2 regions of the Exiguobacterium sp. SH1S21 genome follow, and region 1 is predicted to be linked to the other one. Evidence: predicted binding sites of a transcription regulator. Region 1 holds the regulator's gene; the other holds the start of a gene.
The links. The regulator Rex, encoded in region 1, represses fermentation and respiration genes when NADH is low (regulators of the CRP and FNR family bind a similar motif). The targets are predictions, from matches to a motif close to TTGTGAAATATTTCACAA.

Region 1 (7,320 bases):
CTTCGTCACTTGACCGCCGGCGAACGCGAGGACGTTCCCATCGTCGAGCAAACTGTATACCTGACCACTGCCTTTCGTGAGTGATCCGCGAATATCACCTGACATCGATGTGATGATATACTTTTCGTCATCAGCCCATAACATCATTCCTGTTGTTACATTCGTTGAGACGAGTCGATTCTCACTTCCTGCTTCGATTGGGAATGTCGTCGCTACATTCGTACGTATATCCCACATCACCCACTCCGGCCACCCTTTTAACATAAATCGGCCGTCCCCGATCGCATAAATATTATAAGCAGCAGACACTCGAATCGGTAATGTATAGACTTCACCGGTCTTCACATGTACGAGCGTCTCAGGATCTCCCGAGCGCCACACATATTCACTATTTCCTACCACTTCTCCCGCCGGAATAATTTCAGGCTTGGCATAACTATCTGCCCGAACATCTAATCCGGGCGCCGCCACCATGACGAGCACAACGAGTATGCTCCATAACCATTTGTTCATCGTTCTCCTCATTTCTGTTTATGAATACATAACTTTCAAAAATAATCCATTTTTGATTTAACATTACTAATTTTAAGTTGTTTTTTCAAAATTGAATAGCCCTAAATTTTAAAAAAAGAACACTCCGTCTCATGACGTAGTGTTCATTTCTCATTCATTTGTTTCATCAAATCCATCTGTTCTTTCACTTGCGCTTCTTTCTCACGTCGGAGCACACCGCGATACGTCACGCGCGAGATCGATAAGCTGATCTCATATAGGAAGAAGAGCGGCAGCGACACCATGAGGTGCGACGTCAAATCCGGCGGCGTGATGAATGCCGCGATGACGAACAAGGCGAAGTAAGCGTACTTCCGAATTTTCGAGAGGAAGTACGGTGTCACGACACCGATGCGTGTCAAGAACATCGTCACGACCGGAAGTTGGAACAACAGCCCGAACGGGATCGTCAGCTGCAACAGGAACGTGAAATAGTTCGTCGCTCCGATGATCTGTGTCAGACCGAGGTCTTGCCCGAGGTCCGTCGAGATATCGAGGACGAGCGGGAACAACCAATAGTAGGCGAATGCGAGACCGATGAGGAACAAGATAAAGATGACCGGGATATAGGCGAGCGTCCATTTTCGTTCATTCGGATGCAGACCAGGTGCGACGAACGCCCACAGTTGATACAGTAGAAATGGACCCGATGCGACGAGCCCGATGACGAGCGCCAAGTTCAAGTAGATCATGAGCGGGTCCGCGACCCCAAAGGCGTTCAGCTCGAGCCCTCGTTCGACGAGGTCCGCCTGCAGATAGGCGAGCACGTACTTGACACTCGGCAAAGCGATCAGAAAGAAGGCAAAGACGACAAATGCCGACAGCATCAGTCGTCTCCGCAGCTCTGTCAAGTGATCGGACAGTGCCCGTTCTTGATCAGGTTGATGGCTCATGGCTTACTGCTCTTTCTTCTCAATTTCTTTCTTGTCGGTCTCGTCGTGCTCTTTCATCATACCGTTCGTGGCATTTTTGAACTCACGGAGCGTCTGCCCTGCTGCCCGGCCGAACTCTGGCAATTTCTTCGGCCCGAAGAGGATGAGCGCGATGATGGCGATGACGAAAATACTGACGCCACCTGGCATACCGACGACGAGTGATGATTGTAGAAATTCCATTATTGATGGACCCCCTCAGCGGATGGATAGTGTTGCATAAAGTAAATGAGCGACTGGAGTTCGATCGACAAGTCGATATGATGGACGCGGACCGTGTCCGGTACAGTCAATCGTGCCGGCGTGAAGTTCAAGATTCCTCGAACGCCATAGCGGACCAAATCATCGGCGACCGGTTGCGCGTAAGCGGACGGGACCGTGAGGATGGCGACATCGATCTTGTTTTGCTTCATGATCTGTTCCATCTCATCGACGTGATGAATCGGGACACCTGACATCGTCGTGCCGACTTTTGTCTCGTCTGCGTCGAACCCGACGACGATATGTGTGTTATTGTTTTTAAGGAAGTTATAGTTGACGAACGCTGTCCCGAGATGACCGACCCCGACCAAGGCGACGTTCGTGATCTCGTCTTGATTCAGCGTCTTACGGAAAAATTCTAACAGATACTGTACGTTATAGCCATATCCCTTTTTACCGAGCGCACCGAAGTATGAGAAGTCACGGCGAATCGTTGCCGAATCGACCTTGACCGCCTCGCTCAGTTCAGCAGAAGAGACACGCTGTTTCCCTGACGAATGTAGGCTTTGGATAAACCGATAGTATAGTGGCAACCGTTTGGCTGTCGCTTGCGGAATCTTTGGTTCGTTTTGACTCAACGGAAAGAGCCTCCTTTTTACGACGCGTTTCAAACGAATCTGATTTCATACACCTTGATTGTAAACGAATTCACATAAGCACTCAATGAATATACCTGAAAAGGGGAAGAAATAAAGTATACTAAACAGAGAGAAAGGGGTTTTTTCACTTGATCCTACTGCAAGTCAACAACTTATCCAAATCGTTCGGCGTCGAGCCGATTTTAGAGAATGTCAAACTAGAAATCCAAGAAGGCGAACGCGTCGCCCTCGTCGGCCGCAACGGCGCCGGTAAGTCGACGCTGTTAAAAGTCATCGCCGGCGAGTACAACTATGACTCGGGCGACATCATGAAGCCAAAAGACGTGACGATCGGCTACCTCGCCCAAGACTCAGGATTAGAATCGAACGAGACGATGTGGAACGAGATGCTCACCGTCTTCACCGACTTGATCGAACAGGAGAAGACGCTCCGCCAGATGGAGCAAGACATGGGTTCGGAGCGGATCTTGAACGACCCGGCCGCCTACGAGCGTCTGCTCGCGGCGTATGACGAGGAGCAGCACACGTTCAAAGACCGCGGCGGCTATCAGTATGAAGCGACGATCCGCTCGATCTTGCACGGGATGCGGTTTTATCCGGACGACTTCGAACGTCGGATCGATACGCTCTCAGGCGGACAGCGGACACGTCTTGCCTTAGCGAAGATGCTCCTGCAAAGCCCGGACCTGCTCATCTTGGATGAGCCGACGAACCATTTGGACATCGAGACGCTCAGCTGGCTCGAGAAATATTTGAGCGGCTATAAAGGTGCCGTCCTCATCGTCTCCCACGACCGTTACTTCCTCGACCGCGTCGTCTCTGTCGTCTACGAGCTGTCACGCAACCGCAGCCGCCGCTTCGTCGGGAACTATACGAAATTCCTCGAGCAGAAGGCCGCGCTCTACGAGCAAGAGAAGAAACAGTTCGATTCGCAACAAGAAGAGATCGCCAAGATGCAAGACTTCATCCAACGGAACATTGCCCGGGCGACGACGACGAAACGCGCCCAAAGCGTCCGCAAGCGGCTCGAGAAGATCGACCGCATGGACGTGCCGGACGGTGATGAGCGGAGCGCGGTGTTGTCGTTCTCGATCAAACGTCAAAGCGGGAACGATGTGTTGAGCGGCAGCGACCTCGCCATCGGCTACGAAGAACCGATCGCACAACACTTGCGTTTCCAACTGCAGCGCGGCGAGTCGGTCGCCCTCGTCGGCCCGAACGGGGTCGGCAAATCGACGCTCCTCAAAGTGTTGACGAAACAACAACCACCGCTCACCGGTGACATCCGCTACGGTACCGGCGTCGAGATCGGCTACTACGACCAGGAACAACAGAACTTGTCGGACGCGAACCGCGTCATCGATGAGATTTGGAACGACTGGCCGCTCATGCGCGAGCAAGAAGTCCGCAGTCTGCTCGGCCAGTTCTTGTTCAGCGGCGACGACGTCATGAAACGCGTCCAAGAACTATCCGGCGGCGAACGGGCCCGGCTGACGCTCGCCAAGCTCAAGCTCGAGCAACCGAACTTGCTCGTCTTGGATGAGCCGACGAACCACTTGGACCTCGACTCGAAGATGATCCTCGAGAACGCGCTCGTCGACTATCCTGGGACGATCCTGTTCGTCTCCCACGACCGTTACTTCATCGACCGGCTCGCGACGCGTGTCTTAGAGATCACGCCGAACGGCATCGATGAGTACCTCGGCGACTACTCGTATTACGTCGAGAAGAAAGAAGAGCTCGAGGACCTTGCCCGGCTCGCCCGCGAGGAGACGAAACAAGTCGTCGTCAAGAAGCAGCGCGCCGACAAGGAACAGCAGCGCGAAGAACGCCGGTTGAAACAGCGGGTCGAAGAGATCGAGCTGACAATCGAGCGCCACGAAGCGCGGCTTGAAGAAATCGAGCAGCTGTTATGCGAACCGGACGTGTTCAACGACTTCGCCCGCGCCCAAGAACTGTCGACCGAGTCCGATGCGACGAAAGAGTCGATCACAGAACTGTTCGCAGAATGGGAGGAACTCCATTCATGATGCGTTCCCGTGCCATGCGGATCGATTGGATGCATGCGTTCCTGACCGGGTTCGTCTACATCGTGCCGAGTGGGACCGAGTATATCTCGGAACTCATCCGCGGCGAGGCGACGAACGTCCCGATCATTTTGTTTTACTTCCTGCCGATCGTCGTCGGGTTCATCATCCAAACATGGTCCGGTATCGTCATCAGCCTGTTCAGCGGCTTGCTTATGAGCACGTTGTTCATCCGGCTCGTCATTTGGCCGGTCGATGTCACGGTGCATAGCTTCTATACGCCCGGCTCGGTCTGGGGCCACTTCTATCAAGAGACGCTGTTCATGTGGGTGCTCGCCTTGGTCGTCTTCATCGTGAGCCGTATTAACACATGGTATCGAGAGAACTATCGTTAACCCAAAATACACCATATAAATAGACCGCTCCTCTTTATAAGGATACGGTCTATTGTTATGTCTATTTTCTACTAAAGATATTATGGTTTTAACTAAAAGCTATAACTTTTTTATCTTATTCATTTTGATAACTATGTAGAGGTTTAATAATATACTCTTCCCCAAGATCAATTACATTAAGGGTAAGATTTTTTGTCAATTCTTCAATTTCTTCTGGTTCGAGTGAAGTACCTACAATCGTTTGTACTTTTGTTGTCGATAATACTTCAAATAGCTGCTTCTGACTTTTAACCGCCATTTGTTGTTGTCCTGGTTCATCAAACACTATAAATCCGGGATGATTTCCATTGAAGTTTTGACTCGTTTTATACATAGCAAGCATGTAAGACCAAATCAAACGAATATTATCACTTGCTGAAGAACCAAATTTGATATCAAATCCACTAACGGTAGGAGTATATTTATCAAGAGAAATTCTAATTTCATTCGTGTTAATACTAGAAAAGCTAAAGGTTTCAAGCAAATTCAAGAATTCTTTCTCAAAGTTATCTATCTTTTTATTGTCTAAACTGGAGAAATAATTTTTAGGTAAAGATTTTTTTCTAAACAAGTAATCTTCCCATTCTATTTTGATAGATTCAAACCTCTGTTCTATTTTTTCAAATGATTCGTTAGCTTTTAAAAGTGTCTTTAGAAGAATCTTCAATTCTACTAATTTTTCCAATTCCCTTTTTGTAGGTAACTGAGGATTTTCGTTCAATTCCTCTTTGTATAATCTCAACTCTCTCCTTGCATTATCAAGGTGTTCGGCAATTGCAGCATATTTAGAGTATTTATTTTTTAAAACATTCTTAGATTGCTGTACTCCAAATTTTAGTGTACTAATTTGTTCTTTTATAAATTTTATATTTTCTTTTAAATCTAAAGGCTGAATACTTGTTTCTGAAGGCATCAGAGAGTCTTCAACACTTTGATTACATGTTGGACAAATATGATGAGAGAAACTTAAGTCAAGATTTGATCCCAACCTGTATAATTTTTCAGCTTCTTGATTTCTTTTTAAATCTATTTCTAGGTGTTCTAAGTTTTCATTCATTGATTTCTGATTATTTTTTTCTAGATTTAAATCCTGTCGAATAGAGTTTAGTTCATTTTGTAATTGTGACACAAAAATGTCTTGCTCCTTAATCTTTGTTTCATATTCGGTTGCAACATCAGATATCTTAACCACATTGTAGTTCTCTTTTTCCTTTATAACACTCTCTAATTTAAATATACGATCAATAATCGGCATAGACTTTTTGTTTTCATCATATACATTTAAAGTCAATTTCCTCATGGTAGTTGGATTCTCAGGTAAACTTGGAATTTCAGCATTAACGCTAATTGCCAATTCTTCAATCTCTACTTTTAGCGTAGACCACCTATTCAAAAGCAATGCTCGAAAAATTTTTAGTTCTTCTCGTTCTTTTGTATTCTTTGTCACATCCATGTTCAATAAGAATTCAAATGAACGCTTAGATGAATCTCTGATCCCAAAACTGCCCGGAATAGGTGAATAAAAACTCCCCCAACCCTTGGTTTGTTCAACAAAAAAGAGCGGGAAAAGAGTCTGCATGTACAAAATTCTATCTTTACCTTCGAATGTTGGAACTTCTGGCAATTCCCATCCTATAAAAGTCGCAAGAAAAGAATGAAATCCGGCGTTTTCAGACGCAGAACCGTTCATATGAACATAATAATCTTTAAAATTTACTTTGTCTTCTTTAGATAATTTTGCTCCAAAATGAACTCTGACCAATTTTTCATCAATATCTGGAGACTTAATCCATCTAGTTAGGGTTACAATATTTTCTGTACTATTAGATATCTCTAATTCCACTTTTGATTCCAAAATAGGAATTTCGTCGCCCATAAATATTAACTTATCTTTTAAGACAGGCTTCATGGTTTTCGCATTTCGTCCACCTAACATTTCTTCAATACCGAGTACATAAAGTATAGAGTTTATAGTGGAACTTTTTCCTTTTGTATTTCTAGCTCGCAAAATATTAAACCCAGATTGAAAAGGAATGTCGGTTCCGAATATTTCTTTTTCAGTTTTAATAGTTATTTTTAAGCGATTTAATTTTATGCGATTCATGAAGGATACCTCTCTTTGAATAATTCAATAATATATGTGTCAGATAGGCTCTTTTTAATTGTCATTAAGAATTTTTTTTCAACCATAAGTGTCTCTTCCCTCATTATCTCTATGGCTAGTTCTTCTCCTTTTATGGTTAATGAAAATTTCCCAGTTTTATCACTAAATGAAAAAACCTCTAATGCTACTCCGTAGTTTAAAGCACGATTTAAAAAAGGATCAAAACGAATAATTGGAAAGTCTTTACTTTCTCTTAGTTTTAGTAACCTAGTATAGCGACCTTCATTTTGCAAACTCCAATTAAATAATTGTAGCTTTAATAACGATGCTGTTTGTTTCGTTGATGAAAGGTACAAAATAAGAATAACTTGAGATATTCTATACATAGGTCTCATTTCAGGTGATATAGGA
Region 2 (7,320 bases), on a different contig from region 1:
TCGATCGGACGGATCATGTCATCCGTCGTTCCGAGCTGACGGTTTTCCCCGTTCACGTCTGTGCGGATTGACAGTGGAAATTCGAGTTCTTCCGGCGTGACGATAAATGGTCCGAACGGACAGAACGTATCGAACGACTTGCCGCGGAAAAACTGGACGTGCTGTTTTTGCACGTCTCGTGCCGTAATATCGTTAATGATGGTATACCCAAAAATGTGGTCCTCGACGTCTTGAATGTCGCGTCCTGACTTTCCGATGATGACGGCGAGCTCGCCCTCATAGTCAAGTTGGTCGGTAAGCGCTGCATGACGCTCGACGATAGCGTCAGGACCGACGACCGAAGTCGGCGCTTTCGTGAAGATGACGAGCTTACCGGCTCCCGCCGTATCCATCTCTTTCACGTGCTCCTCGTAGTTTTTACCGATGCAGATGACATTTTTTAGCGGCCGGTATGGCGCGAGCAATTTGACGTCTTCGAGCGGTCGTACGCTTGCGACGTCTAGATCGATATCCGGTTTAAATTCGCGAGCAATCACTTCTAACAATGAGTTCGTATGTAGTTGATCACTGACGTCATATACTTGGTCCGCTTCGACCACCCCGACTCTTATCTCCCCTTCGACTTCATAGCTACACCATTTCATAATGATTTCCCCCTTTTTTGTTAGTATACAAAAAATCGGAGCGTTGTCGCCCCGATCACACTTTATTCAGAAAAATGATTCGCTGGTTGCTCGACCCCCTGAAACGGAGCGAGCGGTCCATGAGCGGCTGTTCGAAACGCCCGTCGACGAGCACGTCGGCGTGGTCAAGGACGGTATCGATGTCCTCATTTTCTAGCTGTTGTAGCGCCTCGAACGTGTAGCCAGTATAGATCCAGACGTTCTTCCCGAGTGTCTTGCAACCGCGCACGACTTCTGACAGCTCAGCCGGTTGCAGGAACGGTTCACCGCCCGATATCGTCACGCCTTCCCATGCGGCCGTCTCGACACGGTCTAACAACTCTTCGATCGAGATGTCACGACCGCCTCGCGGATTCCACGATTCAGGGTTGTGACAGCCCGGGCAACGATGCGGACAGCCTGCTGTAAAAATCACGGTTCGAATGCCCGGACCATCGACGACCGATTCTTCAAGTACGGATAGGACGCGCATGATGTTTCACCCTCGCTCGTTCTTCTTCTCGTTTCGCCGAATTCCATCGATCCATCGTCCCGACCAAATAACCGGTGATACGACGGATCCGCTCGATCTGGTCTCGTTCCCCACACGTCGGACACGACTCGTCGATGATCCCTTCTAGACCGCAACTCCCGCAACGATCGACCGGATGATTGATCGAGCCATAGCCGATGTCATGCGTCCGCATGAGACGTACAATCGATTCGACCGCTTCCGGGTTATGGGCAAGCGATCCGTCGACCTCGACGTACGTAATATGTCCGGCATCACATAAGGCGTGGTATGGCGCCTCGATTCGAATCTTGTCCCGGATTGAGACGTGTTGATAAACCGGGACGTGGAACGAATTCGTATAAAAGGCGCGGTCGGTCACACCGGCGATTATTCCGAACTCCTGTTGATCGTTTAACACGAACTTCCCGGACAATCCTTCGGCTGGCGTCGCCAATAGCGAAAAGTTTAAATCATAGTTATCCGCCGCCTGTCTCATCCTTTCCGCGAGATGAGTCACGATATCAAGCCCGAGACGTTCGGCTTCCCTCGATTCGGCGTGCGTCCCGCCGACGAGAACGCGGAGTGCTTCGGCGAGACCGATAAAGCCGACCGATAACGTTCCTTGTTTTAACACGTCTCGTAATTCCGATTCAGGCAAAAGCGTCTCGCTACCCCGCCAGACGTGCTGCGCATAAAGAAAGCGGAATTCGTCCGCATGTCGCTTGCATTGATAGTCGAAACGTTCAAGCAATTGCTCAATGGCGATGTCAACGAATTCATCCAACGTCTTATAAAACGACTCGACATCGGATGACACGAGTGCCATTTTCACTAAATTCAACGTCGAGAACGATAAATTACCTCTTCCGATCGACGTCTCTGCCCCATGACGGTTTCCCATCACTCGTGTCCGGCAGCCCATGTAGGCAACTTCTGAAGCAGGTGTCCCGTCATAGTACTGAAGGTTGAACGGCGCATCGACGAACGAGAAGTTCGGGAACAACCGCTTGCCCGTCACGCGGCATGCGTGGCGGAACAAATCGACGTTCGGGTCCCCGTCATTGAAGTTGACTCCTTCCTTTACTTTGAAGATTTGAATCGGGAAAATCGGCGTCTCCCCGTTGCCTAATCCTCGCTCTGTCGCTTTTAACAACTCGCGGATAAACACCCGTCCCCACCGACTCGTGTCGGTGCCGTAGTTGATCGACACGAACGGAACTTGACCGCCGCCGCGCGAGTGCATCGAGTTGGCGTTATGGATGAACGCCTCGCACGCCTGGTACGTCGCCGATACGGTTTCTGCTTCAGCAATCTGCTGTTGTTGCTCCGCCGTCAGCTCAATCGGTAGTCCGTTCAGCCGCTCGAGTTGACGTTCATACGTCTTCTCGACGTAAGGAGCGAGATCGACGTCAAACATCGGGAACGCCTGTCCCCCGTGTTGCATGTTCTGATTCGCTTGAAGAATGATCGAGGCGAGCGCCATCGCCGAACGAATATCCTGCGGGGGACGAATCGTCCCGTGTCCTGTGTGGAACCCGTTCGCGAGTAACTCTCCGAGCGGGATTTGACAACACGTCGTCGATCCGGTCACATAGTAATCGGCGTCATGCACATATAAGTAGTTATCACGGATAGCTAGACGTGACCGTTCCGACAGTAGGTACGTGGTCGATAATTGTTTTGACACTTCTGAAGATAAGCGCGCTAGTTTGCCGAGTGGCGACTTCCCGTCGACGTTGGCGTTCTCTTGGATCAAATCTTGATCTGGTAGCACACAGACATCATTATAAAGCTGGAGCATGTTCACTCCGCATCACCTCGCTATATATTGATTATTAAACGGCTGATAACCGATAAAAATTCTATATATAGATTATGTCACGTTTTATCGATTTGAGGCACGTCGATATTGTGACAGTTGCAACCGATCCCGAACGTAAAAAAACAGCCGAATCCCTGACGTGGGCTCGACTGTGCGTTTCGTGATGTATGTCATACTTCTTTGGCTGGCTTGACGATTTTCAGTTCGACTTCTTCTTCCTCAGACTCTTGTGCTTCACGCAATCCTTTAGCGTTCAACCATGTATAGATCGCGCCCATGAATAACGCGCCTCCGATAATGTTTCCGAACGTAGCCGGAATCAAGTTGTGGATGGCTCCAGCAAAGCTGATTGCTTCTGGATGCGGAACAACGAGTGTGAGTGCGAACAAGACGAAGTTGGCGATGACGTGATCAAACCCTGAAGCGAAGAAGACGGCCACTAGGAAGATCATCGAGAAGATTTGGGCAAATTCATTTTTCATCTGTTTCGGCAAGAAGATAGCGAGACAGACCATCCAGTTACAGAAGATGGCTCTAAAAAAGATTTCGACTGTCGTATGATGCATCTTGCTCTCGACGACGGCAAATAACCAGTTGTTCATGCCGAGCTCTTGAATGACTCCAGTCGGCGCGAGCAACAAGGCGAAAAGAATGCCGCCGAGCGCGTTCCCGACGAAGCAAAGCAACCAGACGAGCATCGTATCACTCAGCGTCGTGTAGCCACGCATCGTTGAAGTCGTAAAATACATCGTATTCCCGGTAAATAGTTCAGCGCCTCCGTAGATGATCATGACGAGCGCGATCCCGAACGAGAATCCCCCGATGAGCGTCGTAAATGGTGAATCTACAAGATACATGCCGTTGACGACTTTTAATGTGAAGATTGATGCGAACCCGATAAAAATCCCCGCGAGCATTGCCCGTAAAAAATATTCCATCGGCCGATAGTGAATCATCGCTGAGGAAGCCTGTGCTTTCTTCCGTAATGATTCGAGTGCATGGATTTCCATTGATGCCATGTCACAAACCCTTCTTTCTGTTTAAATGAACCATATAATAAGAACAAACATGTGAAATCATTAACAATATAAGCCCGGAGCGACATTTTTGCAACTGCCCATTCGAACTGTTGACACACTTTTCACATCGTAATCGGTTACATTTGTCGGATTTGTGACTAAAAAAAGCGACCCTTCGTAAAGGGCCGCATGAAACCAATTATGCTTTCTCAGAAGAATCTGTCGTCTCATCAGTCGATTTTTCTGGAGCTGAAGCTTCTTCACCTTCAGTTTCCTCTTCTTCGACTGCTACCGGCTCGTTCACTGATGCGATTTGAAGATCGCCTTCAGATAAGATTTCGTAATCTTTATTCTCCGGAATATCAGCAACTGTGAGTGAGTCACCGATCCCTAGCTCGCTAACGTCGAGCTCAATCCGCTCTGGGATGTTAGCAGGCGTTGCCGAAACAGTGACTTTATAGAGTGCTTGCGACAAGAAGCCGCCTTCTTTGACACCTTTCGCGTCGCCGACGAGTGTGACGTCTGCTTCAACTTCAGTTGCCTCATCCATTTTGACTGCCATGAACTCGACGTGCTTGTATGTGCTCGTGAACGGATCAACTTCCGTCCCGTGAACGAGTGTATTTACTTTCTTGCCGTCGATGTTAAGTTCGATCAAGGCGTTGTCACCGTGTTCACGGAGAATCTTGCGCAATGCCATTTCTTCAAACGCGACTGGTGTGCTTTCGACTTTGTAGCCGTAAACGACACCAAGTACTTTTCCTTCTTTACGTAAGTTTGTTCGAACCGAACGTGGTCGTAATTCTCGTGTCGTTACTTTAAGCGTGTCTGTCATAATCATTTCCCCCTACTGGTTTATGAATCATGTCTACACCTTGAGGGTGAGGCAGTGTGAACTCCACCTCTCAACCTCGATGCGTTTGACGACATGTGTATATTGTTCCCATAGCTAAGCATCCATAAACGTTACAGCCGGTTAAAATAAGATTACAACGTTTGTCACATGACACGTTTGAACAACTTCTCGAGTTCATACGTACTCCACTTCACTAAAATCGGACGTCCGTGTGGACACGTATACGGAGACGTCGTCTCGCCAAGGTCGCGGATCAACTGTCGCATCATCTCGAGGTTTAAGGGATGGTTCGCTTTGATCGATCGTTTGCACGCCATCAGGATCGACGCCTCTTCGCGATATTTAGCGATATCGATTGATCGGTCCCGAATCGCCATCTCGATTAAATCACGGACTGTCCCTTCGAGATCGTGCTGCGGATACCATGTCGGGATTTCCCGGACAAGAAACGTATTGCCTCCGAACGCCTCTAAATCGAGGCCCGCTTCTTTAAGAAGTGGGGCGACTTCTTCAATCGCAAGCGTCTCTTGTTGGGTGAACTCGAGCGTGAGCGGCAACAGCAACAACTGATACTCTTTTTCAGGCTGGCCGAGTTGATCATAAAACAGTTCGTACTTGATGCGTTCTTGGGCGGCGTGTTGGTCGATGATGTACATGCCATCGTCCGCGCCGCAGACGATGTAACTCGCATGGAGTTGGCCGATAACGTCGAGCGCCGGCAGCCGGCGTTCCGCCTTTTCAACCACCGGTTCTTCTGGCAGCACTGTTTCGACCGGTGTCTCTTGAACGAGTGGTGTCGGCGACCAGCGACTCGGAGATGTGACCGGCTCGCGTGGGATCGGATAGTTCCATGCGCTCGGCTCAACTGTTGTGTCTGAGCGTTCAACGGTGAAATCAAGCTTCGATTGCTCTGTCGGAACGGACGGCTGTCTTGGTTTGACCGACGGGATCAACCGTTGCTCCCGAAGTGTCAGCTGAACCGTCTCCCGGATCAGTTGACAGAGTTCCTTCTCTTTTGACAGTCTCACTTCCCGCTTCGTCGGATGAACGTTGACATCAATCAGCATCGGGTCCATGTTCACTTCGAGCACAGCGATCGGGTAACGACCGATCGGCAGAAGCGTATGATAGCCTTCGAGAACGCTTTGCGTGAGCGCGAAATTTTTGATGCTCCGACCGTTCAAGATCAAAGTCACATACTGTTTATTTGAACGCGTCACTTCGGGCCGCACGAGGTGAGCACTCAAGCTGTAGTCATTCGTCTTACTCGACGCCGTCACGATTTGGGAAGCGACTTGCCGACCGTAGATTGCGAGCATGACTTGCTTGATGTCCCCGTTCCCGTTCGTTCGGAGCAGCTCCTTGTCTTCATGGAAAGCCGTCAATCGAACTTCCGGGTGTGACAAGGCAATCCGGTTCAACGTGTCGGTGATGCTCGCGAGCTCGGTCGCAGATGTTTTCAAGTATTTCAAACGGGCTGGCGTATTATAGAACAATTGACTGACCGTGATCTCTGTCCCGACGTTCGCAGCAGTCGGTGTTTGCTCGATCACGACGCCGCCATGTAGCGTCATCTCAAAGCCGGCCTCATCAGCCCGGCGCGACTTTAACGTGACGTGACTGACCGATGCGATCGAGGCGAGCGCCTCGCCCCGGAATCCGAGCGTCCGGATCCGGAACAAATCATGTTCGTCTCGTATCTTGCTCGTCGCATGTCTTAAAAAAGCACGGGCCGCATCATCCTCGTAAAAGCCGTGGCCGTTATCCCGCACTTTGATGAGCCGGATCCCGGCCTCTTCTAGCTCGACTTCCACTTTCGTCGCGCCTGCATCAATCGCATTTTCGACGAGTTCTTTCACGACCGATGCCGGTCGCTCGACAACTTCCCCGGCCGCAATCCGGTTGGCTAACTGTTCTGGCAACTCTTGAATGATTCCCATCGACTCACCCTTTCTTCGCAGACTGTTGGAGCGCATAGAGCGCTTGCATCGCCTCGATCGGGTTCATCGCTAAAAGATCGAGCTCGAGCAATTGTTGTTTTAACTCATCTTTTGTCTCGAACAAAGAGAGCTGAGCGGTTTCATCGCTCGACTTCTTCGTTATCGGGTCAGTCGGGGCAGCGACCCGCTCTTTCTCTTGTTCGAGCTCTGTTAAGATCGTCCGCGCTCGTTCGATGAGCGATTGTGGCAAGTCGGCCAGTTCCGCGACGTGGATGCCGTAAGACTTGTCGGCCTTGCCTGGATGAACTTCATGCAAGAAGACGACGCGTCCGTCGCGTTCGATGGCGCGGACGTGGACGTTCTCGAGCGTCGGGATCGTCGTTTCGAGGACGGTCAGCTCATGATAATGCGTCGAGAACAGTGTCTTCGCGCCGATTGAGGAGGCGATATATTCGACGATCGCTTGCGCGAGCGCCATCCCATCATACGTCGACGTCCCGCGCCCGA

Region 2: a site for Rex is predicted at 4,067-4,084, ahead of EVJ24_RS06915 (formate/nitrite transporter family protein). Genes of this name have one in related genera too.

The regions. Positions count from the first base shown of each region.
Region 1 covers NZ_SJUY01000009.1:90,948-98,267, forward strand. The annotation lists gene EVJ24_RS12610 (hypothetical protein) at 1-513, opposite strand, end outside; gene tatC (twin-arginine translocase subunit TatC) at 657-1,445, opposite strand; gene EVJ24_RS12620 (twin-arginine translocase TatA/TatE family subunit) at 1,449-1,667, opposite strand; gene EVJ24_RS12625 (redox-sensing transcriptional repressor Rex) at 1,667-2,323, opposite strand; gene EVJ24_RS12630 (ABC-F family ATP-binding cassette domain-containing protein) at 2,473-4,374, shown strand; gene EVJ24_RS12635 (hypothetical protein) at 4,371-4,766, shown strand; gene EVJ24_RS12640 (hypothetical protein) at 4,882-6,909, opposite strand; gene EVJ24_RS12645 (hypothetical protein) at 6,906-7,320, opposite strand, start outside.
Region 2 covers NZ_SJUY01000004.1:9,022-16,341, reverse strand. The annotation lists gene EVJ24_RS06930 (fumarylacetoacetate hydrolase family protein) at 1-644, opposite strand, end outside; gene nrdG (anaerobic ribonucleoside-triphosphate reductase activating protein) at 700-1,155, opposite strand; gene EVJ24_RS06920 (anaerobic ribonucleoside triphosphate reductase) at 1,133-2,977, opposite strand; gene EVJ24_RS06915 (formate/nitrite transporter family protein) at 3,169-4,008, opposite strand; gene EVJ24_RS06910 (50S ribosomal protein L25/general stress protein Ctc) at 4,217-4,852, opposite strand; gene mutL (DNA mismatch repair endonuclease MutL) at 5,017-6,813, opposite strand; gene mutS (DNA mismatch repair protein MutS) at 6,818-7,320, opposite strand, start outside.